One region of the Blastococcus sp. SYSU D00922 genome, then DNA from elsewhere that is predicted to be linked to it. Evidence: predicted binding sites of a transcription regulator. Region 1 holds the regulator's gene; each other region holds the start of a gene.
The links. Region 1 encodes LexA, which represses DNA repair genes until DNA is damaged. Its sites were predicted from a motif close to TCGAACANNTGTTCGA; they were not measured.
Positions count from the first base shown of each region.

Region 2: a site for LexA is predicted at 5,129-5,144, ahead of ACI78T_RS15330 (DUF6504 family protein). Genes of this name have one in related genera too.
Region 3: a site for LexA is predicted at 2,130-2,145, ahead of dinB (DNA polymerase IV). Genes of this name have one in related genera too.
Region 4: a site for LexA is predicted at 4,493-4,508, ahead of ACI78T_RS03955 (DUF222 domain-containing protein). Genes of this name have one in related genera too.

Region 1 covers NZ_JBJGZL010000015.1:45,264-52,302, reverse strand. The annotation lists gene ACI78T_RS18075 (vitamin B12-dependent ribonucleotide reductase) at 1-2,234, opposite strand, end outside; gene nrdR (transcriptional regulator NrdR) at 2,357-2,857, opposite strand; gene ACI78T_RS18065 (hypothetical protein) at 3,327-4,199, opposite strand; gene ACI78T_RS18060 (LysM peptidoglycan-binding domain-containing protein) at 4,406-4,990, opposite strand; gene lexA (transcriptional repressor LexA) at 5,198-5,950, shown strand; gene ACI78T_RS18050 (hypothetical protein) at 6,030-7,039, opposite strand, start outside.
Region 2 covers NZ_JBJGZL010000010.1:128,256-135,294, reverse strand. The annotation lists gene ACI78T_RS15345 (VOC family protein) at 1-349, opposite strand, end outside; gene ACI78T_RS15340 (DNA polymerase III subunit alpha) at 442-4,209, opposite strand; gene ACI78T_RS15335 (SAV_6107 family HEPN domain-containing protein) at 4,206-4,712, opposite strand; gene ACI78T_RS15330 (DUF6504 family protein) at 4,712-5,035, opposite strand; gene ACI78T_RS15325 (YbaK/EbsC family protein) at 5,263-5,802, shown strand; gene ACI78T_RS15320 (GNAT family N-acetyltransferase) at 5,799-6,386, shown strand; gene ACI78T_RS15315 (phytoene desaturase family protein) at 6,389-7,039, shown strand, end outside.
Region 3 covers NZ_JBJGZL010000010.1:139,569-146,607, forward strand. The annotation lists gene ACI78T_RS15365 (sucrase ferredoxin) at 1-384, opposite strand, end outside; gene ACI78T_RS15370 (cupin domain-containing protein) at 381-1,346, opposite strand; gene ACI78T_RS15375 (BatC protein) at 1,661-1,936, opposite strand; gene dinB (DNA polymerase IV) at 2,164-3,444, shown strand; gene ACI78T_RS15385 (DUF3040 domain-containing protein) at 3,570-3,980, shown strand; gene ACI78T_RS15390 (transglutaminase family protein) at 4,050-6,410, opposite strand; gene ACI78T_RS15395 (DUF58 domain-containing protein) at 6,407-7,039, opposite strand, start outside.
Region 4 covers NZ_JBJGZL010000002.1:263,341-270,379, forward strand. The annotation lists gene ACI78T_RS03925 (protein adenylyltransferase SelO) at 1-840, shown strand, start outside; gene ACI78T_RS03930 (hypothetical protein) at 845-1,072, opposite strand; gene ACI78T_RS03935 (bifunctional 3'-5' exonuclease/DNA polymerase) at 1,175-2,833, opposite strand; gene ACI78T_RS03940 (hypothetical protein) at 2,902-3,243, shown strand; gene ACI78T_RS03945 (DUF6221 family protein) at 3,201-3,578, opposite strand; gene ACI78T_RS03950 (dienelactone hydrolase family protein) at 3,611-4,333, opposite strand; gene ACI78T_RS03955 (DUF222 domain-containing protein) at 4,525-5,730, shown strand; gene ACI78T_RS03960 (hypothetical protein) at 5,741-6,322, opposite strand; gene ACI78T_RS03965 (SGNH/GDSL hydrolase family protein) at 6,491-7,039, opposite strand, start outside.

The DNA of each region.
Region 1 (7,039 bases):
CTGAAGGACGTGGTGACGCTCGTCCGCTTCTTGGGCAGGCGCTTGCGCACCGGGTGCGAGAGCGCGGACGGGGCGGTCTCCTCGACCTTCGCCTCGGCCTTCTTGGCCTTGGCGTCGGACAGCGGCTGGCCGACCTTGCAGTTGTCGCGGTAGATGGCCAGCGCCTTGAGGCCCAGCTTCCAACCCTGGAAGTAGATGTTCTCGACGTCCTCGACGGTCGCCGTCTCCGGCATGTTGACCGTCTTGGAGATGGCGCCGGAGATGAAGGGCTGCACCGCGGCCATCATCCGGACGTGGCCCATCGGGGAGATGGCCCGCTCGCCCATCGCGCAGTCGAAGACCTCGTAGTGCTCCGGGCGCAGGCTCGGAGCGTTGACGACGTGACCGTGCTCGGCGATGTACTCGACGATCGCCTCGATCTGCTCCTCCTGGTAGCCCAGGCTCTTGAGCGCGCGCGGCACCGTCTGGTTGACGATCTGCATCGAGCCGCCGCCGACCAGCTTCTTGAACTTCACCAGCGAGAAGTCCGGCTCGATGCCGGTCGTGTCGCAGTCCATCATGAAGCCGATGGTCCCGGTGGGGGCCAGGACCGAGGCCTGCGCGTTGCGCCAGCCGTTGTCGGCACCGATCTCGAGGCACTCCTGCCACTGCTGCGTGGCGGCCTTGAGCACGTCGGCGTCGTCGGCACCGACCGGGCGGATGGCGTCGTTGGCGGCGGCGTGCTTGCGCATGACGCGGGCGTGGGCGTCGGCGTTGCGGGCGAACCCGTCGTAGGCGCCGACGATGCCGGCCAGCTCGGCCGAGCGGCGGTAGGCGGTGCCGGTCATCAGCGAGGTGATGGCCGCGGCCAGGGTCTGGCCACCCCGCGAGTCGTACGCGTGGCCGGTGGCCATGAGCAGGGCGCCGAGGTTGGCGTAGCCGATGCCGAGCTGGCGGTAGGCACGCGTGGTCTCGCCGATGGGCGCCGTCGGGAAGTCGGCGAAGCAGATGGAGATGTCCATCGCCGTGATGACCAGCTCGACGGCCTTCACGAAGTTCTTCGAGTCGAACGTGCCGTCGGCCTTGAGGAACTTCATGAGGTTCAGCGACGCCAGGTTGCACGAGCTGTTGTCCAGGCTCATGTACTCCGAGCAGGGGTTGGACGCGTTGATGCGCCCGGTCTCGGGGTTGGTGTGCCAGTCGTTGATCGTGTCGTCGTACTGGATGCCCGGGTCGGCGCACTCCCAGGCGGCCTGGGTGACCTTGCGGAAGAGGGTCTTGGCGTCGACGGTCTCGATGACCGAGCCGTCGAGGCGGGCGCGCAGACCGAACTCGTCGCCTTCCTCCACCGCACGCATGAACTCGTCCGAGACGCGGACGGAGTTGTTGGCGTTCTGGTACTGGACGCTGGTGATGTCCTTGCCGCCCAGGTCCATGTCGTAGCCGGCGTCGCGCAGCGCGCGGATCTTGTCCTCCTCGCGCGCCTTGGTCTCGATGAACTCCTCGATGTCGGGGTGGTCGATGTCGAGGACGACCATCTTCGCGGCGCGACGGGTGGCGCCACCGGACTTGATGGTCCCGGCGGAGGCGTCGGCACCGCGCATGAAGGAGACGGGGCCGGAGGCGGTGCCACCGGAGGAGAGCAGCTCCTTGGAGGAGCGGATGCGGGAGAGGTTGAGGCCGGCACCGGAGCCGCCCTTGAAGATCAGGCCCTCCTCGCGGTACCAGTTCAGGATCGAGTCCATCTCGTCGTCGACGGCGAGGATGAAGCAGGCGCTGACCTGCTGCGGAGCGCTCGTGCCGACGTTGAACCACACCGGGGAGTTGAAGCTGAAGTACTGGTGCATGAGCATCCAGGTCAGCTCGTGCTCGAAGATCTCGGCGTCGCCCTCGGAGGCGAAGTAGCCGTGCTCGCGGCCGGCCGCACCGTAGGTGAGCACCACCCGGTCGATGAGCTGGCGGAGGCTGCTCTCGCGCTGCGGGCTGCCGACCGCGCCACGGAAGTACTTCGTCGTGACGATGTTGGTGGCGTTGATGCTCCACTCGGCGGGGAACTCCACGCCGCGCTGCTCGAAGTTGATCGAACCGTCACGCCAGTTCGTCATGACGACGTCGCGGCGCTCCCAGGTCACCTCGTCGTACGGGTGCACACCGGCAGTGGTGAAGACGCGCTTGATCTTCAGGCCCTTGCGGCTGGGCGCCTTGGCGCTGCGCCGTGCGCGGGTGCCGGCCAAGCGGTCGTCGGTCTCGGTCATGGTGTGGAGCTCTCCCTGGTGGTGGCGTGCTGAGCGTGGCTTGCTGGGGCGGATCGGAGGGCTGGGGAAGAGCCGCGATCGAGGTGCTCGAAGTGCTGTCTATCGGGTGGTGCTGACAGTTCTCAGGCGCCGGTGAGGGCACCCGGGGACGGGGATCCGGACTGCTCGGCCGACGGCGACTGCCGGGCCTTGAGCTCGGCGATCTCCTTCTCGAAGTCGGCGACCGAGGTGAAGGAGCGGTAGACGCTCGCGAAGCGCAGGTAGGCGACCTCGTCGAGCTCCCGGAGGGGCCGGAGGATGGCCAGCCCCACCTCGTTGCTGGGGACCTCCGCGGCACCGGTGGCGCGGATGGCGTCCTCGACCTGCTGGGCCAGCAGCTGGAGCTGGTCCTCGTCCACCGGCCGGCCCTGGCAGGCACGGCGGACGCCGGCGACGACCTTCGAGCGGTTGAACGGCTCGCTGACGCCGCTGCGCTTGACGACGGCGAGCACGGCCTCCTCGACCGTGGTGAACCGGCGACCGCACTTGGGGCAGGACCGGCGACGACGCGTGGTCGCCCCCTCGTCGGCCTCCCGCGAGTCGATGACCCGGCTGTCGGCGTTGTGGCAGAACGGGCAGCGCATCGCGGTTCGCCTCCTCCCGAGTCCCGGCCCGTCCGGACCGCTCCTGTGGACCTTCCTGGGGACATCCCGTGGATGCCTCGGGGAGAACCTGAGGACCGGCCTGTGGACAGGCTTACAACTCTGTAACTACTAGATGTAGGGGAACCCTAGGCCGGTCCACACAAGATGTGCAAGCGATCGTTTCCTCGGCGTGTTCCGCCCCGACACTGCCGTCACCAGGGAGGACATCGCTCCCCACGAGTCACACGACACGCCGCGACGACGCGCCGGACGGTGACCGCAGGACCCCCGGGAAGTCCGGCCGAGCGCCCCGCAGCGGCCGCGACCCGGCGTCGGCCGAGCACGTGCCCGGACCGCGACGCGCACGGCCGAGGCCGCCGCCGGGCGACGGCATGAGCGGGACACGAGGATTCCGCCGGGCATCGCACAGCAGGCCCCGGCTACCTCCGGCGACCCGGGGTGCGACAGGTCAGACGCTGCGGACGGAACCGTCGACGCGCGGGCGACGCGCGTGCGGCACGTGGTCGCTCAGCCGCATCGGACGCGTGAGCAGTTCCGGCTCGAGCCCCTCGGGCGCGGTCCAGGACGCGCCGGCGCGGGAGGGCTCCTCCGGTCGCACGGCCGGGCGCGGAACCGCCGGCGCACCGGCGACGGGGCCGTTGGACACCCGTGCCGTGGAGGGGCCGGGCTCCGACACGGCGGGGAGCAGGCCGGTGTCCGCAGTCCGGTGCCGGCCGAGCTCCCCGGGCGCGCGGTGACGTCCGGGCGATGCGGGCGGAACGGGTCGGGCCGGAGCGTCCTCGGGCGCACGGCGGCGGCCGACCGAGGCGAACTGCGCGGTCTCCGCCGCGGTCCGCCGGCCCCCCACCACGGGGGTCTCGGCGGTCTCGGGAGCGCGACGGCGCCCCACCGAGGCGAACTGCGCCGTCTCGTCGGCGGTCCGGCGGCCGCCGGACGCCGGCGGGTCCGGCACCACGGAGAGGTCGCGGACCGTGGGAAGCCCGGTGGTGGCCGGACCGTCGGCGTCGCCCGACCGCGCGCGACGCCCCGAGGGGTGGCGGGCGACGGACATCTCCTGCGTGCCGGGTCCGTACGCGCTGCGACCGGCCGGCTCGGCGGCCACCGACAGGTGGCGCTCCGGGAGGCGGAGGGAGGCCAGGTCCGTCCACGCCGTCTCCTCGACACCGCCGAGGACGACCCGGACCCACACCTGGCACGAACCGTTGGCGTCGTGCCGCCAGCCGAGCAGCTCGCCGGCCCACCAGGTCCCTGCCTGGTAGACCTCGACGGCCTGCGGTTGACTGGTGAACACAGCTGCTCGGTTCTCCATGGCGCCTGACACGCGACGACCGTAAGCGGTGGAACGACCACAGAGTGTGAAGACGCCCGCACTGAGGGTTGACGAAGTCGCGCTCCGACGTTGTGGACCTATTGCCGTGGCGAGCGCGCCCTCAGCCGCTACGGGCACGCTCGCCGCCTCGTGGCCGTCCGGGCGCAGATCAGAGCCCCGGGCGGGCCCGACGCGCCGAGGACCCGCCGCGCCGGTGGTCACGGCAGGACCAGCGTCTGCCCCGGCACGAGCTCCGAGCCCTGCAGCCGGTTGAGCACCTGGATCTCGTCGACCAGCGCACGGACGTCACCACCGCCCTCCACCGCCGAGGCGATGGACCACAGCGTGTCGCCGGGCCGCACGACGACGCTGCTCTCCCCTGCCAGCCGCAGACCGCCGTCGTTCCCCGCGACGAGCGGATCGAGCCACGACCCCAGGGCGACACCGCACGCCAGCGCCATGACCACGGCCAGGCGTCGGGCCCGACGGGTCAGGCGGAGCCGGGGGCGCTGCACCCTCGCGAGATCGGCACGAGGGCCGGCCACCCGCCGGGGAGCAGCGCCGGCGGGCACGGCCCGGTCGGCAGGACGCGGCGTGGCCGGACGGCGCGAGGGAACCGCCGGAGTGGCGGCGGGCTGGACGGGCGGACGGCAGACACCGACCCGCGAGGGGCTGCGGCGCGACGGGTGAGCCAGCGGCGGCCGCGCCGTCGCCCCGTCGGCACCCACGACGACGAGCCTCGGGCGCCACGGCGCCTGGACCTCCTCGTCGAACTCCAGCACGGCCTGCTGAACGCTCCCCATGACCCGTCCTCCTTCGCTGCGTGACCGGCACCTGCTCGTCGAACGCCTGTTCGATTCGAACGACTGTTCGATGTCTACCGGACGGGTCCGACGAAAGCCACACGACGCGGCATCTGCTTCGAACATGTGTTTGATCCAGGACGTCCGACGCGCTACCGTCCGTGCCACGGACACAGGCGCTGCGCGAGCGGCGGACGAGGAGGCGACGTGGCGGAGAAGAGCGGGAGCTCAGGCGGCCGCAAGGCGTCCGGGGATGCGGGCGCGCAGACGGCCGCGGTCCGGTCGTTCCCCGACCGGGGTGCCGACGGGGACGGGCTGACGCAGCGCCAGCGCCGGGTCCTCGAGGTCATCCGCGACTCGATCGAGCGCCGCGGCTACCCCCCGTCGGTCCGGGAGATCGGGGAGGCCGTGGGCCTCTCGTCCGCCTCGTCGGTCGCGCACCAGCTGTCGGTGCTGCAGAAGAAGGGCTGGCTGCGGCGCGACCCGAACCGTCCCCGGGCGCTCGACGTGCGCCTGCCCGGCGACTCGCCGCACACGGTCCCCGCGCCCGCCGAGGTCGGGCTGGGCGAGGACACGCAGGTGCCGGCGCCCATGTACGTGCCACTGGTCGGCCGCATCGCGGCCGGTGGTCCGGTGCTCGCCGAGCAGGCCGTCGAGGACGTCTTCCCGCTCCCCCGCGAGCTGGTCGGCGAGGGCACCCTGTTCATGCTCAAGGTGGTCGGTGACTCGATGGTCGAGGCAGCGATCTGCGACGGCGACTGGGTCGTCGTCCGGCAGCAGCCCACCGCCGAGAACGGCGAGATCGTCGCGGCGATGATCGACGGCGAGGCCACCGTCAAGACCTACAAGCGGCGCGACGGGCACGTCTGGCTGCTCCCCCACAACCCGGCCTACGAGCCGATCCCGGGTGACGACGCGACCGTGCTCGGCCGAGTGGTCAGCGTGCTGCGCCGGGTCTGAGGCAGGCGGCACGAACGGCGGGTCCCACCGAGTCCGGGTGGGGCCCGCCGTTCGCCTTCGTCGGGGCCTCGCGACGGCGTCAGGGCCGGCGGCGCAGCTTTCCGCCGATCCAGACGACCATGGTCGCGACGCCGGCTGCGAGCAGCGCCGACGTCCACGGCGACAGGCCTGAGCTGGTCAGGTCGGTGAAGCTCGGGACGGGACCTTCGGGAGCCGGCGGCGCCGCGGCAGGCAGGTTCGCCGCCGGCAGCGGGACCTGCGTGAGGTCGCTCGGCGAGCCCTCGCTGGCGACCAGCAGGCTCGTGCCGTCCAACGAGAAGCTGATCGCCTCACCCTGCGGCGAGTCCGGCAGCGGCACGGTCACCGGGGCCGCGGCGAGCGCGCCCACGACGTCGCTGCCGGTCAGGGCCCAGACGTACGCGTCGGTGTACGTGCGCAGCGCGAGGTAGCGCCCGTCGGCGGAGACCGCCCCGCCCGTGACGAGCAGCTGTCCCGCACGCCCCACCGGACCACCGGGAGTCCCGGTCAGCGTCATGTTGACGCCCGCCACCTTCGCCAGCGCCACCGTCCCGCCGTCCACCAGCGGGGACGCCGGGCTGTAGACGCCGCTGGCGCCCAGCACCTCCTTGGTCACCACGTACGGCGTGCCGTCCGGGGCGAGCAGGAGCGCCTCGGCGTCGTGCGGCCCGTCGGGATAGGTGAGCCGGAAGACGCCGGTCGTGCCGTCGGGCCGGAGGGCGAGCAGCGCCACCGTCGAGCGGGTGGCGTTGTTGTCCCCCGTGTCGGCCAGCCAGACGGTCCCGTCCGCGCCGACCGCCATGTCCTCGGGGTCGTAGGGGTCCACCGGCGCCGAGTGGGAGTCGACCACCTGGCAGCCGGCGTCGAGGAGGTGGACCGCCAGCTCCTCGCCGCCGTCGTTCATCGCGAGGACGCCGTCGGTGACGGCCACCACCCCTGACAGCTCGGCCAGCCGCGGGTCGGTGATCTGGCAGAGGGCGGCGGGCGCGACGGCGTCCTCGCCGTGAGCGGGCAGGGCGGAGCCGAGGACGAGGCCGGCGCCGAGGAGGCCCCCGGCGGCCAGCAGCCGTC
Region 2 (7,039 bases), on a different contig from region 1:
CCTGCCAGGAGACCCCGAACCTGTCCTTGAGCCAGCCGCACATGCTCTCCTCGCCGCCCTCGACGAGCCGGTCGTAGTAGCGGTCGGACTCCTCCTGGTCCTTGCAGACGATCTGGAAGGAGATGGCCTCGGTGAACGGGAACTGCGGCCCCCCGTTGAGGGCGGTGTACGGCTGGCCGTCGAGGGTGAAGTCGACGGTGAGGACGTCGCCCTCCTTCATCGGCGGGGGCATGTCGGGCCCGTAGCGGGTGACGGCACCGATCGAGCTGTTCGGGAAGATCGACGTGTAGTGCCGCGCGGCCTCCTCGGCCGTCCCGTCCATCCAGAGGCACGGGATCTGCTTGGGCATGGTGGGTCCTCTCTCGCGTCCGGCTCCCCCGGTACTCGTGCTGACCGTGCCGGCGCGGCGGACTCATCGGTGCGGGGTCCGCTCGCGCCGTGTCAGTGGCCGGAGCTGCCGGGGCTGGAGTGCCACAGCTTGCGGGGCGGCCCTGACGCGGCCCGCCTCGCCGCGACCTTGGAGTCCTCCCCGGCCGGCTTGATGTCGGCGTAGGGAGACATCCGGAAGCCGGTCGGGTGAACCAGCACCGGCCGCACCATGACCGGCCGCGAGCCGTGCGAGGCCGCGGCCCCGGCGATCGCCTGCTCGGTGAACTCCCCCGGCGCGGCCATCAGCTCGCGCACGCCGTCCAGACCGTCGGCCTCCCACGCCTCGTGCAGCGCCGGCAGCTCCCACGCGCCGGTCGCCCGCAGCGAGACCCCCCGCGGGCCGGTGCGGCGCAGCACCCCGCGGATGACCAGCAGCCACGAGTGGAAGACGGTGGCGGCGTAGGGCCCCTGCGCGTCCTCGAAGAAGGTCGAGTCGGTGCAGCCGGTGCCGTCGTCCAGGGTCACGAAGACCACCCGCCGGCCCGAGCGGATCGGCGGGGTCTGGGTCGCCACCTTCACCCCGGCGACCAGCACCTCCGCACCGCTGCGGCAGCCGAGCAGCTCGCCGGCCGGCACCGCGCCCAGGGCGGACAGGAACGGCCGGTAGAAGTCGACGACGTGCCGGCTGGCGTCCAGGCCCAGCACCTCCAGCTCGGCGCGGACCAGCTCGGCGTCGGTGAACTCCGGCAGCCCGCTCCCCTCCGCCCAGGTCAGGGTGGTCTCCTCCGGTCCTTCCTCCTCCTCCTCCGCCAGCTCCAGCCCCATCAGGTCGAGGCTCAGCTGCCCGTTCGAGCTCGCCCGGGCGCCGCTGCGGCTCCACCGGTCGAGCTCGCCGATCTGCAGCAGCAGGTCCCGCCGGGTCACCTGCTTGCGGCGGTGGGTCGGCCGGCCGGCCTCGCGGTCGCGCACCCCGAAGCCGTAGAGGGAGTCGAAGCCGCCGGCGAGCACCAGCCGCTCCACCACCGGCCGCGAGACCGACGCGCGGTGCCAGAAGTCGGTCAGCGACCGGTAGGGCTGCCCGGTGACGATCCGGGCCACCTCGTCCTCGGAGATGCCCTTCACGTCGGCCAGGGCCAGCCGGATCCCGTAGCGGGACGGGTCGCGCATGTCCGCCGGCATCCACTCCGGGCGCGGCCAACCCTCCACCTCGACCTCAGCCTCAGGGTCGGGTTCCAGCCGCTCCACGCGGTAGGTGCCGGCCGAGGCGTTGACGTCGAGGCCGAGCACCCGGATCCCGAAGTTGCGGGCGTCGTCGAGGATCAGCCGCTTCGGGTACATGCCGGGGTCGTGGGTGAGCACGCCGGCGAGGAAGGCCGCCGGGTGGTGGGTCTTCAGCCACGCCGACTGGTACGTGGGCAGCGCGAACGCCGCCGCGTGGGCCTTGCAGAAGCCGAAGGACCCGAAGGCGGCCAGCACCTCCCACACCCGCTCGGCCACCTCGACCGGGTAGCCGTTGTCGAGCAGCCGGGGCACGAACCAGGCCCGCACCTCGGGGTGGGCGTCCTTCTCCCCCAGCGCGCGGCGCACCTCGTCGGCCTCGGCCAGCGACACCCCGGCCATCCGCGCCACGATCTGCAGCACCTGCTCGTGGAAGACCACCACCCCGGCGGTCTCCGCGAGGCAGAACTCGAGGTCGGGGTGCGGGTACTCCGCCTCCCGCCAGCCGTTCCGGGCCATGAGGAACGGGGTGACCATGTCGCTCTTCACCGGCCCCGGCCGGAACAGCGAGATGTCGATGACGATGTCCTCGAACGTCTGCGGGCCGAACTTGCCGACCAGCTCCCGCTGCCCGGGTGACTCGATCTGGAACATGCCGAGGGTCCGGGTGCTGCGGATCAGCTCGAACGTCGTCGGGTCGTCCCGCGGGATCGCGTCGATGTCGACGGTCTCGCCGTCCACCCGGGCCACCTCGTCGAGGGCGTGCGCGATCGCGGACTGCATCCGGATACCCAGCAGGTCCAGCTTGAGCAGCCCCAGCTCCTCGACGTCGTCCTTGTCGAACTGGCTCATCGGGTAGCCGAGGTAGCTGTTCTCGACGGGCGTGCGGTCCAGCAGCGTGGCGTCGGACAGCAGCACCCCGCACGGGTGCAGCGCGATGTGCCGGGGCAGCCCGTCCAGCCGGGCCACGAGGTCGAACACCAGGTCGAGATCGCCGCTGCCGCCGGAGCGCCTGGACCCCAGCCGGCTGGCGCGCAGCTCCGGCAGGTCCTTGAGCGCGGCGTGCACCTGGTTGGCCCGGATGTGCGGGAACGCCTTGGCGACCGCGTCGATCTCCGCCGGCGGTAGCCCGAGCGCGGCCCCGACGTCGCGGATGGCGTGCCGCACCCGGTAGGTGTCCATCATCGAGATGCAGCTGACCCGGTCGGCGCCGAAGCGGTCGATGACCGCGTCGTAGACCTCCATGCGCCGCGCGGACTCCACGTCGATGTCGATGTCGGGCAGCTGGTGGCGCAGCGGGGAGAGGAAGCGCTCCATCAGCAGCCCGTACCGCAACGGGTCGACGTCGGAGATGCCGAGCAGGTAGGTGACCAGGCTGCCGGCGCCCGACCCCCGCGCGGCCGCCCGGACCCTCAAGCTCTTGATGAGGTCGACGACGTCGGCGACGGTGAGGAAGTAGGACGGGTAGCCCAGCTGGTCGATGACCGCGAGCTCCTCGTCCAGCCGCTGCCGCACCCGCTCCGACGGCGCCATCCCGCGCCGGCCCATGCCCGCCTCGCACCGGGCCCGCAGCACCTGCGAGGGACCCATCCCCCGCTCGGCCGGCGTGGTGACGACGTCGAGCTCGGGGTAGCGGACGCTGCCGATGCCGAGGTCCTCGCGGATGTCGACGACGCACTGCTCGGCCAGCCGGGCGGTGCCCTCGAGCAGGCGCAGGGCGGCGTCCCGGTCGGGACCGGCGACGTCCTCGGCCACCGCGGCCATCTCCTTGCCCGACTTCAGGTAGCCCTCGGCGGTCCGCCGGTCGACGTGGCGCTCGTCGAGCGCGACCAGGCGGCGGGAGGCGTCCAGGACGTCGGCGGTCGGTGCGTCCAGCGCGTCGACGTAGCGGACGGCGTTGCTGAGCACCACCGGCACGCCCTGCTCGGCGGCGAACCGCAGCATCGCCTGCGCCCGCGCACGGTCACCGCGGCCGCGGTGGTGGACCAGCTCGAGCACCAGCTGGCCGGGGCCGAAGGCGGCCCGCCAGGCGTCCAGGTGCGCGGCGGCGTGGTCGGTCCGGCCGGTGAGCAGCGCCCGCCCGACCGGTGAGTCGGGGCCGAGCAGCGCCACCAGCCCGCCGGCGTGCTCGGCGGCGGTCGCCAGCGAGCTCACCGGCTCCCCGCGGGTGCCCCGCAGGTGGGTGGCGCTGGTCAGCCGGCACAGCGAACGCCAGCCGGCACCGTCCCGGGCGAGGAAGGTGACCCGCGGCAGCCGCGGGTCGACGCTCGCCCCGCCCCGGGCCGGGACCTTGCGGGAGGGCACCGTGCGGGACGACACCGTGCGCAGCCGCGGCGGGCGCGCGCCGGACTCCTCCCCGCCCAGTGCGTGCGCGAGCGCCGGCGGGACGGTGGCGTCGAGCGCGGGCGCGACGGCGAGGTCCACCCCGAAGATCGGCCGCACCCCGGCCGACCGGCAGGCCAGCGCGAACTTCACCGCGCCGTAGAGCCCGTCGCGGTCGGTGAGCGCCAGTGCCGACATGCCGTGCTCGGCGGCGCGGGCCACCAGGTCGGCGGGGTGGTTGGCCCCGTACCGCATCGAGTAGCCGGAGGCGACGTGCAGGTGGACGAAGGGGTCGTTCACCGCCGGGAACGCGAGCCGGGACCGCCGGCCCCGCGCGGACGGGTGAACGGCGAGCGGGTGGGCTCGGGCGGGGGCGGGGTGGCGAGGAAGTTCTCCACCACGACGAGGAAGGCCCCGACGTCGCGGACCAGGTCGTCGGCCTCCCGCTCGGTCACCGCGTGGGACAGCCCCGCCTCGGCCGCGGCGCGCTTCGAGGCACCCGCGGCGAAGAAGGTGGCCCACTCCCCCAGCTCGGGAGCGACCTGGCCGAGCAGCACCCAGGCGCTGCGCGGCCGGCGCCGGGCGGGCTCGGGCCGGGTGCGCGCGGCCAGCACACCCGCGGCCGCGCGCAGCGCACCCAGGTGTGCGGTGGCGTACCGCTGCCGCGGATCGGTGTGCCCGGTCGCCTCGCGGAGCGCGCGGTGCGCCTGGTCGAGGAGCTGGGTGGCCGCGGGCGGCAGCGCCGGAGGGAGGGGCAGCTGGGTGGCCGGCACCTGGTCGGGCATGGCTCGGAGGGCGCCCATCAGTCGTGCACCCGGACCAGCCACCAGCGGTTGCCCGCGGCGTCCCAGGTCAGGTCGTAGACGCCGGCGAAGCTGGTGCGCGACCGCCCGGCCCGCACCGCCTCGACCCGCCACACCTCCTGGGTGGAGACCAGCTCCGCGGAGGCCCCACCGGGACCGGCGTCCTGCCGCCACCAGGGCGCGGTCTCGACCCACGAGTCGAGCAGCTCGCCCACGAGGTACCGGGACTGCCCGCGCCAGAACTGCACCGGGCCCAGCGGACCCCGCTCGACCTGGACCTCCTCGCCGACCCGTCCCGCGAGCTCACCGAGCACCCGGCTCATGACACCCTCCCCACCTCTGGCCACACCACGCGCCGCTCCCGGCCACCGCTCCGGACGGGGAAGGGCCGGGGAACGGTGGAGGAGCGACGCTGTTCGAACGTCTGTTCGAACACGGACCAGTAGACCGGAGCCGCTCGCGGTCGTCAAGACGGGAGCCGTCGTGTCGCCGGGCCTCCGGAACCGGAACCGCGGCGGCACCGGTCCCGGCCCGGTGGCAGGATCGGCGCATGCCTCCGCCGACCCCCGCGACCGAGCCGGAGCACCCCCGGGTCGCCGAGGTCGCACGCCTGCTGCGTGCGGCGGGAGCCGCCGGGACCGTGCGCCACCTCCCCGACAGCGCGCGGACAGCCGCCGCGGCCGCCGCCCAGCTCGGCGTGCCGGTGGGTGCGATCGCCAACAGCCTGGTGTTCGACGTCGGCGGCAACCCGCTGCTGGTGATGACCAGCGGCGCCCACCGCGTGGACCAGGAGCTGGTCGCCGGCCTTCTGGGCGTCCCCCGGGTCGACCGCGCGGACGCGGACTTCGTCCGCCGGCACACCGGTCAGGCGATCGGCGGCGTGGCCCCGATCGGCCACCCGGAGCCGATCGGCACCCTCGTCGACGTCGAGCTGGCCCGCTACGACCAGGTCTGGGCCGCCGCCGGGCACCCGCACACCGTCTTCCCGACCACCTACGACGAGCTGCTCCGGCTCACCGGCGGGACGGCGGCCGAGGTCGGTCCCGGGCCGTCCGAGGTCCCGACGACGACCGAGGCGGCCGTGCGATGACCGACACCCGGCCCACCACCCGCGTGATCGAGCTGCCCACGGAGTGGCTGCGCGAGCACATGCACGAGGCGCTGATCATCTACGGCCTCGCCATGGGCTACGACTCCGCCGTCGTCGCCGGCCGGTACGGCTACGCCATCCAGCACACCGAGCGGCCCGGCTTCAAGGCCGTCGGCGCCTTCGCCGAGACGCCGGACGGTGAGCAGCTGGTCGGCTTCGGCTACGGCTACGTCGTCGCCCCCGGCCAGTGGTGGCACGACCAGGTGCGCGCCGCCCTCGACCGGCGGACGGCGAAGAAGTGGCTGCCCGACGCCTTCGAGGTGTGCGAGCTGCACGTGCACCCCGACCACCAGAGCCGCGGCCTGGGCCGGCGGCTGCTGCACGCCCTCGTCGCCGGCATCCCGCAGCCGACCGCGCTGCTCTCCACGCCCGACGCCGACACGAAGGCCTTCCGGCTCTACCACGCCGACGGCTTCGTCGACCTGGCGCGCGGCTACCACTTCCCCGGCGACTCGCGGCCGTTCGCCATCCTCGGCGCGCGCCTCCCGCTGCATCCGCAGGACCGCGCGCCGGCGAACAGCTGAGCGTGAGCACACCTCCCCCGGCCGACGCCGACGTCCGTGTCGACGTGGCCGTCGTCGGCTCGGGCCACAACGGCCTGGTCGCCGCCTGCTACCTGGCCCGCGCGGGCCTCTCGGTCGAGGTCGTCGAGTCCGACACCGTGCTCGGCGGGGCGGTGTCGACGGTCGAGCGCTGGCCGGGCGTCCGGGTCGACCGCGGCTCGAGCGCGCACGTGATCATCCGGCAGAGCGGCATCGTCGAGGAGCTGGACCTGGCCGCCCACGGCCTGCGCTACCTCGACTGCGACCCGTGGGGGTTCGCGCCGGCCCCCTCCCCCGGCGATCCCGGCCCCGACGGCCGCCCGCTGGTCTTCTCCGTCGACCTCGACGCGACGTGCGCCTCGATCGCCGAGGCGTGCGGTCCGGGCGACGCCGCGGCCTACCGGCGGTTCGTCGAGGTGTGGGGGCCGCGCAGCCGCGCCGTCGTCGCGTCCTTCGGCCGGCGGCCGAACCCGGCCGGCCTGATCCGCTCGTTCTGGCCGCTGGGGGCGCCCGCCGGCGGGCGGCCGCGGACGCCGGGCGGCGAGCTGGCGGTCGACTTCCTCGGGTCGGGGGACGCGCTGCTCGACCGCTGGTTCGCCAGCGAGCGGCTCAAGGCGGCGCTGGCGTGGTTCGGC
Region 3 (7,039 bases), on a different contig from region 1:
GTCCGCGTCGGTGGACCGGACCGACCACCACAGGCCCTCGTGACCCGGCCGCCCGTCGACGTAGGCCCATCGGCGGCCGGAGTCGGCCAGCCGGTCGCCGGGACGGCGGACCAGCAGCAGCCGGACGCCCTCGGCGCGGGAACGCCGCGCGAGCGACGGGGCGACGGCGGCGTCGAACCGGGACTCGGTCAGCGCGTCCCGGCCCCACGGCCCCGGTTGCTCGATGAGCAGCCACCGCTGCGCCGGTGAGGCGGTCGCGACGGGGGAGTCCCCCCGGGCCAGGGCCTGCACCGAGCAGCGGGTCTCGTCGAGCCGCCCCACGGGGCGGGCGGGGGCCTCCGTCCGGCAGAAGTCGTCGGAGGCGGTCGGAGGGCTGTCGCTCACGGGGCGGGGACGGTCGCGATCGCCTCGGTGACCAGTCGCCGCGCCAGGGTGATCCGGTCGGCCGGCTCCAGGCCGGGCAGGTCGCCGACCTTGAGCTCCCCGACGTCGAGGAGCGCCTCGAGCGCCGGCCGCACGTCGCCCGGGAAGGAGTGCGACCGACGGCCGGCGACCAGCGTGATCCGGCCCTCGGCGCCGTCGCGGAGCGTGCACCGCAGCCGCCGGCGCAGCCGGAGGACGGAGTCCGGACCCAGCGCGGCGGCCGCGGCCGACTGCGCCAGGGGTGCCACGGGCTCGGGGCGCACCTGGGCCCAGGTGGAGGCCCGCAGCCGGTCGGCCACGTCGGCGGGGTCGACGCGCCCCAGCCAGTCCCGCAGCCCCGCGACGACGGCGGCGACGTCGTCCCGCACCGACTCCGGGTCGCCCAGGTCGAGCCCCAGGGGCAGCGAACCGCGCAGCTCGGGGTCCTCGGCGGCGAGGGCCCGGACCAGGTCGAGAGCCGACTCGGCGGCCGCCCAGCGGGTCACCGGGTGGACGCCGATCGTCAGGTGCGCGCTGATCTCGCCCAGCGCCACGGCCGAGTGCAGGAAGCCGCGCGGCAGGTAGAGCGCGTCCCCGGGGCGCAGCACCGCGTCGATGACCGGCTCGCGCTCGGCCGCGGCGGCCACCTCGGCGGCGCGGTCGTTCCACGGCTGGGTGCGCAGGGGGTCGCGCAGCACCGGCTCGTGGATCGTCCAGTGCTTCTCGCCGGCCACCTGGAGCACGAAGACGTCGTGCACGTCGTAGTGCGGGCTGAACCCGCGGGAGGACGGCGGCGTGATGTACGCGTTGACCTGCGTGGGGTGCCCGAGGTCGGCGGCCAGCTGGTCGGCGAACTCGATCAGCGGCGGCCAGAGCCGGTGCAGACCCTGGAGCACGACGGTGCTGCCGTCGGCGAACAGGCGCAGCACGGCGTCCGAGGACACCTGGTCACCGATCTCGGCGCCGGCGCCTCCCGACGTGGTGAAGCGCTTCGGGTCGACGACGGCGCCGTCCTTGGCGATGCGCAGGAAGGGCGTGCGCAGGCCACGGGTGGAGAGCAGCTCGTCGACGGCCGCGAGGTCGAGCAGGTCGGCGAAGGAGCGGCCGGGGGCCCCGCTCCCGAGTTGCTCGGCGCGGGTGAGCAGGGGGCGCCGGGCCCAGTACTCCTCGGCGAAGACCTGCGGGTCGATGTCCGTGCACCGCCGCAGGGCCGGGCGGAGCTCCTGCTCCGCCCGGCCCTGCGTGGTCGGGCTCTCGCTCAGGCCGAACCGTCCGCGCCGCCGTCGGCACCGCCGTCCGCACCACCATCGGCACCACCATCGGCGCCGCCGTCCGCGCCGCCGTCCGCGCCGCCGTCGGCCCCGCCGTCCGCGCCACCATCGGCACCGCCGTCGGCGCCACCGTCGGCCGGGCCGTGGGAGGCGCCGCCGTCGGCCCCGCCGTCAGCACCGCCGTCGTGCGTGCCCGGGGTGCCGGACGCGCCGCCGTCCGCGGGACCCTCCGTGCTGGTCATGTCGTCGTCGTCGAGAGCCATGCCGTCTCCGTCCAGGTCGATCCGGGGCTGCCGGACGGCAGCCCCCCGTCGCTGCTTACCTCGCTCATCCTCGTCCGACACCTGCCTGCCCACCAGCCCCGACCTGCGGCGACGTCGACCGGTCACGGGAGGACACGACACGGCGGAGGGGTGCGCGCCCGGTGGGCCGCGCCGGTAGTGTCCGGCAGGGGGATCGAACACGTGTTCGACACCGGAGGGAGGACGAGGTGGGCTCGGGCCGGGCGGAGGGCTGCGGCGTCCTGCACGTGGACATGGACGCGTTCTTCGCCAGCGTCGAGGTGCGCAAGCACCCCGAGCTGGCGGGCACCCCCGTGATCGTGGGTGGGTCGGGGAACCGGGGCGTGGTCACCTCGGCGACCTACGAGGCGCGCCGCTACGGGGTGCACGCGGCGATGCCGACAGCCCGGGCGCTGCGGCTGTGCCCGACGGCGACGGTGCTGCCGGGGGACATGGCGCTCTACAGCGAGGTCTCCCGGTCGGTGATGGCGCTGTTCCGCTCGATCACCCCGGTGGTCGAGCCGCTCTCGCTCGACGAGGCCTTCCTCGACGTGTCCGGCGCCGGGCGCCGGCTGGGGGACGCGGCCGAGATCGGCGAGTACATCCGCGCCCGGGTGTTCGACGAGCAGGGGATCACCTGCTCGGTCGGGGTGGCCGGCACCAAGTTCGTGGCCAAGCTCGCCTCCACCCGGGCCAAGCCCGACGGGATGCTCGTCGTCCGCCCGGCCGAGGTGATGGACTTCCTGCACCCGCTCCCGGTCGGCGCCCTCTGGGGCGTGGGCCCCAAGACCGAGGAGCAGCTGCTCCGCCTCGGCCTGCGCACCGTCGGCGACCTGGCGCACGTCCCGGCCAAGACCCTGCAGCGGGCCGTGGGCGCGGCCGCCGGCAGCCACCTGCACGAGCTGGCCTGGGGCCGCGACCCGCGCCGGGTCGTGCCGGACGAGCCCGAGAAGTCCACCGGCCACGAGGAGACCTTCGGCACCGACGTCGACGACCCGGCGGTGATCCACCGGGAGCTCCTCCTGCTCGCCGAGCGGACGGCGGGGCGGCTGCGCGCCGGGGGCTGGCTGGCCCGCACGGTGACCATCAAGGTCCGCTTCGCCGACTTCGCCACGATCACCCGGAGCCGCACCCTCGACGTCCCCACCGACGTCGGGCAGGAGCTCTACGAGACCGCCCGCGCCCTCTTCGACGCGCTCGGGCTGGAGCGGGCGCGCATCCGGCTGGTCGGGGTCCGGGCCGAGCGCCTGGTCGAGGCCGGCAACGCACCGCAGCAGCTCGAGCTCGGCGCCCGGGAGCACGGCCGGCGCGAGGCCGAGCTGGCCGCCGACCGCGCCGCCCGCCGCTTCGGGGCCGGCGCGGTCCGCCCCGCGACGCTGCTGCACCGGGTGGGGCGGCCGGGCAGCAGCCGCCCCACCAGCGCGGATGCGGCGTCGCGGGCGGCGCGGAACCCCGGCGCGGGCCCGGCCGTTGGCTACCCGAAGGAGTGATCGGACGACGATCCCGACAGGTCGCCGCGCGGTCGCCTTTCGCACCCTGCGAAGGGCTCGTATCCTCGATGCCACCGTCGGCGGATGCCTCCGACGGCAATGGCTAGGCCCTACTGGAGGTCGACGTGCCGCTCTCCGAGCACGAGCAGCGTCTGCTGGAGCAGATCGAGCGCGCCCTCGTCGATGACGATCCCAAGTTCGCGTCGTCCGTCCGCACCGGCGATCGCCGGCTGAAGGCCCGGCGCAAGCTGCAGCTGGGCGCCGTCCTCGTCGTGGTCGGCCTCGCCGTCCTCGTCGGCGGAGCCGTCGCCCAGTCGGTGCTGATCGGCGTGCTGGGCTCGCTCATCGCCTTCGGCGGGCTCGCGCTCGGCGTCCTGAACTACAAGACCGCCACCGGCGCGGTCGAGGCCGGGAGCGCGCCCTCCGGGACCCGCGGCCCGGCCGGGCCCGGCCGCCCCGGGCGGAGCGGCCGCGCTGGTCGCCAGCCGCTGAAGAGCCGCCTCGAGGAGCGCTTCCGCCGCCGCTACGACCAGTAGCCCCCCGCACCCACCGAGAGCCGCCGTCCTCCGGGACGGCGGCTCTCGTCGTCCCGGGAGGTGGCCGGGTCACACGGCGCGGGTACCGCCCCGCCGCACGGGGCGCGGGAGCCGTCGGCTCAGCGACTCGACCACCCGGCCCGCCGCTCCCGACACCAGCGAGGCCGGCCACAGACGGGCCCGCAGCCGGTCGCGCCGCGGCAGGGCGGCCAGCAGGGTCCGACGCGCGGTCCGCAGCGCGACCGGCAGGTCCGGGTGCACCCGCTGCGCGCCCGCCGGGGCGTAGCTGGCGGTCTCCTCGGCCAGGGCCAGCCGCAGGACGGCGTCGGCCCCCTCCTCGGACGTCGCGGAGCGGCCGATCACGGTGCCCAGCTCGCGGGCCACCTGCCGCGGCGTCCACGCGGGCTGCAGACCCAGGCCACCGTCCAGCGCGGTCGCGGTCAGCTCGTCCCACAGGGAGCCAGCCGTCCCGGTGGCGACCCGGCGGCGGCGCTGGAGGACGCGGACACCCGCGGGGGCCGCGACCACTCCGGCGGCCAGCAGCGCCAGGCCCGCCCAGCGGGCCACCGGCCACAGGAGGCCGTCGTCCGACCCGCCGGACCCGCCACCCGGGGCGCCCTCCGCCGCGCGGTCCCGCTGGGTCGTGGGGACCGGCTGGGACGGCGCCGTCGGCACCGGCACCTCGGCCTGGCTGTCGGGCTGCTCCTCCTCGCCGGCCCGGGGCGCCCACGGCAGGTCGACGGCGCGGTCGCGGGCGATGGGCGTGGGGTCGAAGGGCACCCAGCCCAGGTCCTCGAAGTAGACCTCCACCCACGCGTGCGCGTCGTCGCTGGTGATCAACCGGCTGCCGTCGCTCTGCTCGGTGCCCGGCGTGTAGCCCAGAGCCACCCGCGCCGGCACCCCCACCGCCCGGGCCATGACCGCCATGGCGCCGGCGTACTGCTCGCAGTAGCCGCGGCGCAGCCGCAGGAAGTCGACCAGGTCGTCGCCGCTGGTGCCCGGCTCGGTGGAGAGGCTGTAGACGAAGCCGTTCCCGCGGTCGGTCAGGAACTCGAGGATGGCGCGCACCCGCTCGTAGGGGGTCCCCGCACCGGCGGTCACCGCGGCCACGACGTCGGTGACCGCGGGGTCGAGCAGCGGCAGCGCGGTGAACTGCTGCTGCACCGGGTCGTCCGGGGGGAGCTGCGCGGCGCCCGTCAGCTGGGCCTGCGTCGGCCGCGGCTCGCTGGCGGTCACCGAGTACGTCAGGCCCCCGCTGGTCACGTCCCGGCCGTAGACGGTGCCCGTCTCGGGGTCGAACCGCCAGCCCTCGTCGCCACCGCCGGCGAGCTCGACCGACTGCGGGGAGAACAGCGTCGGCAGGAACCTGTCGTCGTGCTGGAGGACCGAGATGTCCGCGCGCACCGTGCGCGAGGACTGGCGGCCGGGCAGCGGGGCCAGCTCGCCCTCGTCGGCGATGGACTCCTCGCCGCGCAGGTTGGACAGCGTCCAGCCGGCCTCGTTGTCGTACTCGTCGATCGCGACCGCCCGCAGGTACCCGGGGTCGGCGACGGAGGCGTCCAGGCGCAGCAGGTCGATCGGCTCCGGCAGGGTGAGCTGACCCGACATCGTGGCGACCGGGTCGAGCGAGGTGCCGGTGGCCCCGCCGGCCCCGCCGCCGAGCCCCGTGGCGAGCGAGCCCTCGGCGAGCACCGGGACGAAGGAGCCGAGGACCAGACCGGTGGCGAGGGCGGCCACCCCGATCCGCAGTGCGGCGAGCCCGCCCGTGGGCCCGGTGCGGCGGGTGGTCCGCCCCGCCGCGGCCAGCCGGCGCCGCTGGTCGGTCCACATCAGCAGGGCGAGGCCCGCGGCCGGCGCGGCCACGGCGACCAGGCCGATCGTGCCGGTGACGGTGGCCACCGGCACGCAGTAGAGGACCAGCAGCCCCAGCCCGGCGAGGGTGGCCTGGCGTCCGGCGACGGTCACGAGATCCACCAGGACGGCGGTCAGCCCGACGAAGACGGCGGTGAGCGCGAGCAGCCCGGTCAGCGGCAGCGCGGGTGTCGCCTGCTCCTGCAGCTCGGCCGTGCCCTCGGTCAGGACCGCGTACAGGTCCGCGAGGCTGCCCGGCGTGGGGATCAGCCCCACGAAGGCGTCGCCCGGCGCGAAGAGGGCGGTGAGCACGACCAGCAGGAGCAGCAGCTGCCCGGCGGGGACCAGCGCGGTGGCGATCGCGGTCGCCGCCGCGCCCGGGGCCCGCCCGCGGGTGACGGCGGCCCACAGGGCGGCGCCCCCGCTGCGCAGCAGCAGGCCACCGGCCAGGACCGTGAGGACGACGGCGAGCACCGGGCCGAGCCAGGCGCCGGAGGTGTAGACGGGGGTCAGCGCGGCCGCGCCGAGCAGCGTGGCCAGCGCCGCGGCCACCGCCGGGCGGACCTCCACCTCGGTCACGCCGGCACCCCCTCCCGGCCGGCGAACGGCGCGGCCGGAGCGGGCCCGCCGAGCGCCGCCCACACCTCCGCGACGGTCAGGTCGGCGCGGGCGACGGCGACCCGCCAGCCGGCGGCGCGCAGCAGGGTGGCGGCGTCCGCCCGCTGGGTGGCCAGGGCGCCGCGCGACGCGGCCGACATGGTCCGGCGGCCGCGGGCCGGCGCGGGGTCGGCCCAGCTCTCGATGTCGGTCAGCACCGCCAGGTCGGTGGTGGGCCCGGAGCGGCTGCGGATGAGCTCGCCGACGTCGTCCGGCCCGACCGCCCCCAGCAGGCAGACGACCGGGCCGTCGCCGGCGGCGCGGCAGACGTGCTCGACACCGACCCCCAGCCCGGGCATCCGGGACGGCCCGATGGCCGCCAGGCGGTCGAGCAGGTCGTCGGCCGAGAGTCGGCCGCGGCCGCCGGCGGGGACGAGCTCCCCGGTGTCCGTGACCGCCCGCAGCACCGCGCCGCGGCGGGCCAGCTCCGTGCCGATGCTGGCGGCCGCCTCCACCAGCCACTCGAAGCTGTCCGCCGGCGGTGCGTCGTCGCCGGCCGGCCTAGGGTGCAGGGCAGCCGCGTCGCGGGTGCGCGGCGCCACGAGGTGGGC
Region 4 (7,039 bases), on a different contig from region 1:
ATCGCCCGGCACCACCCGACGGCCGCCGACGCCGAGCAGCCCTACCTGGCGTTCTTCGAGGCGGTCGTCGCCGCGCAGGCGGACCTGGTGGCGCACTGGATGCTCGTCGGCTTCGTGCACGGGGTCATGAACACCGACAACATGACGATCTCGGGCGAGACCATCGACTACGGCCCGTGCGCGTTCATGGACGCCTTCGACCCGGCCACGGTCTACAGCTCCATCGACCACGGCGGCCGCTACGCCTACGGCAACCAGCCGGTGGTCGCCGAGTGGAACCTGGCCCGGCTCGCCGAGGCGCTGCTGCCGCTGCTCGACGAGGACCAGGAGAAGGCGATCCCGATCGCCGTGGAGGCGCTGGGCGGGTTCCGGCCGCGCTACAACGCCACCTGGTCGGCCGGGATGCGCGCCAAGCTCGGCCTGCCGGAGGACGTCGACCCGGCGGTCGCCGGTCCGCTCGTCGACGACCTGCTGTCGCTGCTGGCCCGCGACCACGTCGACGCCACGTCGTTCTACCGGGCGCTCGCCTCGGCCGCCCGGGGCGACGCCGAGCCCGCCCGGCTGCTGTTCCTCGACCTCGCCGGCTTCGACGCGTGGACGGCGCGCTGGCGGGAGCTGGGCCCCGACGCCGACGCGATGGACCGGGTGAACCCGGTCTACATCCCGCGCAACCACCTCGTCGAGGAGGCGCTCGAGGCGGCCACCGCCGGCGACCTGGACCCGCTCGGCCGGCTGCTCGACGCGGTGACCGAGCCGTACGCCGAGCGCCCCGGCCTCGAGCGCTACGCCGCCCCGGCGCCCCAGGACTTCGGCGCGTACCGGACCTTCTGCGGGACCTGACGCGTCAGCCGGCCGGCACCGGCCCGGCGACGTCCGCGGACGTGCCGACGGGGGCCTGGCTCACGTCGTCCGCGCTGCTGCCGCACTGGGTGACCAGGAGCAGGACGGCGAAGATCGCCACGATGACGCCCACGATGGTGCCGATGACCACCGCCCGGCCCCGTCGTGGGTTCGCGCCCACGCGCGGCCGTTGGGTGTCGTCGCCGTCGGGGGGCGGTGCGGCCTGGGACATCGGTGGTCCTCCCTCGGGTACGGGGGCCTCTCCCGTACGGGGTGCTCTCGGGCAGGTGGTGCCCAGCACGTACGGGACGACACCCCGAGTTTCCGCCGGCCGCTAGCCGGCGTCCGCCCAGGAGCGCACGACGGCCACGTCGAGCGGGAAGTCGACCGGGAAGTCGCCGAACAGGAGCCGGCCGGCCTCGGCGGCGCCGGCCCGGACCTCGTCGGCGACCGCGCCGGCCAGGTGCTCGGGCGCGTGGACGACGACCTCGTCGTGGAGGAAGAAGACGAGGTGCGGCCGCTGCTCGATCGGGCCCTCCCCGCCCAGCCGCCACAACCGGTTGCGCAGGTCGGCCAGCCAGCACAGCGCCCACTCCGCGCCGGTGCCCTGGACGACGAAGTTCCGGGTGAAGCGGCCCCAGGCGCGGCGGCGCCGGTCCCGGTCGGCGGCGGGTTCGGCGGCCCCGGGCGGCTCGCCGGGCTCGTCGGGGTTGCCGGCCGAGGCACCCGGCCGGGGCGACCCCCGCCCCAGCAGCGTGTGCACGACCTCGCCGCGCTCGCCCGCCCGCGCCGCCTCCTCGACGAGGCCGATCGCGCGGGGGTACCGGCGGGTCAGCCGCGGCATCATGCGGCCGCTCTCCCCGCGGGTGCCGCCGTACATCGCGCCGAGCATGCCCACCTTCGCGTCGGCCCGGCTGGCCACCGCCCCGCTCGCGACCATCCCCTCGTACAGGTCCCTGGCCCGGGCCGCCTCGGCCATCGCGGTGTCCCCGCTCATCGCGGCGAGGACCCGCGGCTCCAGCTGGGCGACGTCGGCGACGACGAACCGCCACCCGTCGTCGGCGATCGCGGCCGGGCGCACCTGGAGCGGGACCGACAGCGCTCCCCCGCCGGTGGCGGCCCACCGGCCGGTGACCACGCCGCCCGGCAGGAACCGGGACCGGAAGCGGCCGTCGCGCACCCAGGTGTCCAGCCAGTTCCACCCGTTGGCCTGCAGCAGCCGGGAGAGCTTCTTGTACTCCAGCAGCGGCGGGACGACGGGGTGGTCGACCTGCTCCAGCGTCCAGGAACGGGTGTCGACCACCGGGAGCCCGGCGCGCTGGAGGGAGCGGACGAGTTCGACCGGCGAGTCCGGGTTCAGGGCGGGGTCGCCCAGCGCCGCGCGGACGTCCGCGGCCAGTCGTTCGAGGACGGCGGGGCGGCTCCCGCCGACGGGTCGCGGGCCGAGCAGGTCGGTGAGCAGCCGGTCGTGCACGTCGGCCCGCCACGGAAGGCCTGCGTGGGTCATCTCGGCGGCCACCAGGGCGCCCGAGGACTCGGCGGCCACCAGGAGGGCGAGGCGGCCGCGCTCGGGCGAGGCCGCGAGGGCGGCCAGCTGGCGCTCGAGCTCGAGGAACGGGTCCAGCCGGTCGGCCGGGTCCGCGAGCGGGAAGAGCGCCGCCTCGGTGGCCGTGACCGGGGCGAGCGCGTCCCAGCCCGCGGTGTCCCCGGTGACGAGCAGGTCCTGGTCCACGAAGGGCGACCGCCGCAGGACGGCGTGTGTGAGCCGCAGGTCGGTGCACCGCTCGACGCGGACGCCGGCCTCCAGCAGCGCCGGGTACCAGCGGGTCGTGTCGTCCCAGACCCAGCGCACCGGTTCGCGCTCCCGGTCCCGGACGAAGCCCGCGAGGTCGGCGGCCGGCAGCCGGGTGGTGGCCACGGGAGCGCCGTCGTCGGCGCACTCCCGCGCCTCGATGCCGCCCTCGCCGCGACGCGCGAGGACCACCCGGTTCACCGCTGCAGTCTCGCGCACGGGTCCGACACCGGGCGGCGGGCCGGCGGGGACGGCGACACACTGTCGGGGTGACCTCGCCGACGTCCGCCCGCGGCCTCGTCCGCCTGCTCAACACCGCGGGCGGCCGGATGCTCGTCCTGGCCGGTGAGGTCGACGCGGCCGCGGTGGACTCCTTCCAGCGGCGCTACGGCCTGGAGCCGGCGCGGGTCGACGGGATCGACGCCGGCTCGGTCACGTCGCTGTCACCGCGGGCCGTGGAGCTGTTGCAGGACCACCTCGAGGCGGCCGGGCGGGCCGGCCGGGCGGTCAACCTGCGCCGGGCCGCCGAGGTGGAGCGGCTGTTCGGGGGGCAGGCGGCCGACCCGGCTCAGGGCCGCCACTCCTGGCGGTACTCCGGGTGGTCGGCGTAGGGCAGCGCCAGCAGCGCGAGGGTGAGCGCGGCCAGCTGGTGCTGGTCGGCGGGCGCGAGCGGGAAGTCGGCCAGCCCTTCCGGCCGGGCGCCGAGGAACGCCCGGTCCGGCCGCACGTCCCGGCAGGCGAGCACCAGCCGACGCTTGGCGTTGCACTCGGCGAGCACGCGCGCGGGGTCGTGCCGGCTGACGTGCTCGCCGCCCTCGGTCCACCGCTCCTGCCCGGTCGCCTGCGCGGCGTCGGTGGCGACGCGCTTGTCCTCGGCGATGCGGGCCAGGAGGAACTGGTCGAGGTCCGGCTGCAGGTCCGGTTCCAGTCCCGACTCGAAGTCCATGCGGGCATCCTGCCGCCGGGAGGCGCCCGTGTTCAGGTGGTCGGCGCCGGCTGCAGGTGCTCGCCGAAGAACCGGAGGATGCGCGCCCAGGCGTCCTGGGCGGACGGCTCGTGGTAGCTGAAGCCGGCGATCCGCTCCAGCACCCCGAACGGGCCGCTGTTGTGCCGGTTCATGAACGAGTGCCCGGCGCCGGGGTACTCCTTGACGTCGTTCGGGACGTCGAGGGCGTCCAGGGCGCCGGAGAGCCGGCCGGCCGCTCCCCGGAGCGCGAGGTCCTTGCGGCCGTAGCTGGCCACCACCGGGCAGGAACCCTCGAGGACGTCCTGGGCCTTGGGCGGCACGAACCCGTAGTTGGGCGCGGCCGCGTCGAATCCGCGCGTCGCGGCGAGCAGGGCGAAGCCGCCGCCCATGCAGAAGCCCACGACGCCGATGCGCCCGGTGCAGTCGGCGCGGTCCGACAGCCACGATCGCGTGGCCTCGAGGTCACCGAAGGCAGGCCCGCTCCCGCGCAGCATCGTGGCGAACGTCGACCGCAGGCAGCGGACCGCACCACCGCCGGTGAACAGGTCCGGAGCCACCGCGAGGTAGCCGGCGGCTGCGAGACGGTCGGCCTGGTCCCGGGTGTCGTCGTTCAGCCCGAACGCCTCGTGGACGACGACCACGCCCGGCCATGGCCCCTCCCCCACCGGCGGGACGGCCAGGTGGGCGCGCAGCTCGGGCGCGCTGGCGCCGCCGGGGATCCGGACCTCGGGCATGGGTCTCCTCGAACGTCGGGACGGGACTGGCGGTCAGCCTGGCGGACGGTCTCCGGCGCGGCACCTCGAACGTCCTGGGTCAACGCGACCACGACATCTGTGCACAGGCGGCTCGCCTGGGGATTCGCTCCGCGGCGCCGGCTGGTCGCCGAGTAGCTTTCGTACACGTGTTCGAGCACTGGAGGTGAGGGATGGGCGAGCTGCAGTCGGCGCTCGACGGCCTGGCCGCCGCGAACCTCCACGGCATGACGCCGCGGCAGAAGCTCGACGACATCCGCGCACTGCTGGAGGCGAGGAACCGGCTCGACGCGCAGGTGGCCCGCTGGGTGCGGTCGGCCGAGCACGACCGGGCAGCGGAGGAGGACGGCTCCGCGTCCATGCAGTCGTGGCTGCGCGGGCACGGGCGGCTCAGCCGCTCGGCCGCCGGCCAGGTCGTCCGCAACGGTCGCGCGCTCGACCACCTGCCGGCGGTGGAGGCCGCCTTCGCCCAGGGTGCCGTCACGGCGGAGCAGGTCGCCGTCATCGCGCCTGTGGCGAAGGTGGACCGGCTTGCGGCAGCGCTCGGGCAGGGCATCGACGTCACGGAGGTCGACCGGACCCTCGCCGCCGTCGCCGCGGAGGGGTCCGTCGAGGGTCTGGCCCGGGTCGTCCACCACTACCTGGCGCGGTTGGACCCGGACGGCGCTGAACCCGACCCCACCGACGAGCGGTCCCTCACCCTGTCGACGTTCGCCGACGGGACCGTCGTCCTCCGCGGCCAGTTCGACGCGGTCGGCGGGGAGAAGCTGAGGACGGCGCTGGAGTCGGTCGTGCAGGCCGACCGCCCCAAGGGCGACCTGCGGACACGGTCGCAGCAGAACGCCGACGCGCTGGTGCAGCTGGCCGACAACCAGCTCGCCGCCGGGAAGCTGCCGCTCCTGCGCACCGTCAGGCCGAACGTCGTCGTCACCGTCCCGGCCGCGGACCTCCTCGACCCGGCCACCGGGCCGGCGGCTGCCACCCTCGGCTTCGCCGACCTCGTGTCGGCGGCCACGGCACGCATGCTCGCCTGCGACGGGACGACCACGCCGGTCGTGACCGACGAGCACGGGATGCCGCTGAACGTGGGCCGCACCAGACGGGTCGTCCCGCCACACCTGCGCAAGGCGGTCGAGCTGCGCGACGAGGCCTGCGTCTTCGCCGGCTGCGGCGCCCCGAAGTACTGGTGCGACGTCCACCACCTGGTCCACTGGATCGCCGGCGGCGAGACGTCCCTGGAGAACTCAGCCCTCCTGTGCGAACGGCACCACACGAAGGTCCACCACGGCTTCCGCGTCGAGCGACGACCCGACGGGCGATGGCGGACGTTCCGCCCCGACGACAGCGAGATCGTCATCGGGACACCGCTGCTCATCTGAGGACGGCGGTTCAGTCCTCCGCGTCGCGGTCGCCCCGGCCGTCGGGCCCGCCCGGGCCGAACGGTCCGCCCGGGCCGCGAGGGCCCGGGTCGTCGCTGTTCACGCGCTCGGTGATGCGCTCCTCCAGATCGGCGAGGCGCTCGTCGGCCTCCTCCTGCGTGAGGTGGCCGTCCTCGACCGCCTGGGCGATCCGCTGCTGCGCCTCGGCGACCAGGGCGTCCACCAGCACGTCCACCTCGACCCCCTGCGCCTCGGCGACGTCGGCCAGCGAGGTGTCGTCGGCCCGCAGCGCCTCCCGCAGCTCGTCCTCGGTCATGCCCAGCGCCTCCGCGGCGGCCGAGAGGCCGAAGCGGAAACCGCCACCGTGACCGCCGGGGCCGCCCAGGGCCACGTCGGCCAGCGTCGCGGCGACCTCGTCCGCCTGCGCGGCGGTGATCGACCCGTCCTCCACGAGGTCGGACAGGGCGTCGCGGATGCGGTCCTCCCGCGTCGTCGCCGTCTCGTCGTCCGCCAGCGCCGGGACGGCGAACACCACGCCGCCACCGAGGGTCAGCACCCCGGCCGTCGTGGCGAGGATCAGCTTCTTCCGCACGTGCACTCCTTGGTCCGGGTCGGTCCGTGGCGACCGATCCGGATCAGGTTGCGGGCGCTCCCTGTGGCGGACCTGCGAGCAGTCCCGGGAGCCGGCTGTGAATCCGCCGCGCCGTCGGCGGAGCGCAGAGCGGGGCACCGGCGCCCCGCGCGCCGGTGCCCCGCGGTCTCAGCGGAGCCGGAGCACGCGCATCGCCTGCGCGGCCATCTCCTGCTCCCCCAGCGCGTTCGGGTGCACGACCACCGGGTTCGTGCCCTGCAGCACCGGCTCGATCCACCGGACGCCGATCGGCGCGCAGGCGTCGTGGCCCTCCGACACCCGGTTCATGTCCACGTAGGTCACGCCGGTCGCGGCGGCCGCCCGCCGGACGGCGTCGTTGAGGGTGGCCTGCAAGCTGCGCAGGTACGGGACGTCGCCCTCGGCCACCGGCATGCGGTCGAAGCAGCCGCCGGTCCGCGGCAGGATCCACGGGTAGCCGAGGATCGCCACCTTCGCCCGGGGTGCCTCGGCCCGCACCGCGCGCAGCGCCGTCACCAGCGACGGGTAGGTGACGTTGCGGACGGTGTCCTCGAACGACGAGCCGTACCGGTCCTTGCACGGGCTGCCCTTGCCGAGCGTCGACAGCCCGGCGGCGCCGCACTGGACGATCGAGTTGATGAACACCCCGCTGTCGTTGCCGCCGATGGTCATCGTGACCAGCTGGGTGTCCCGCGCCAG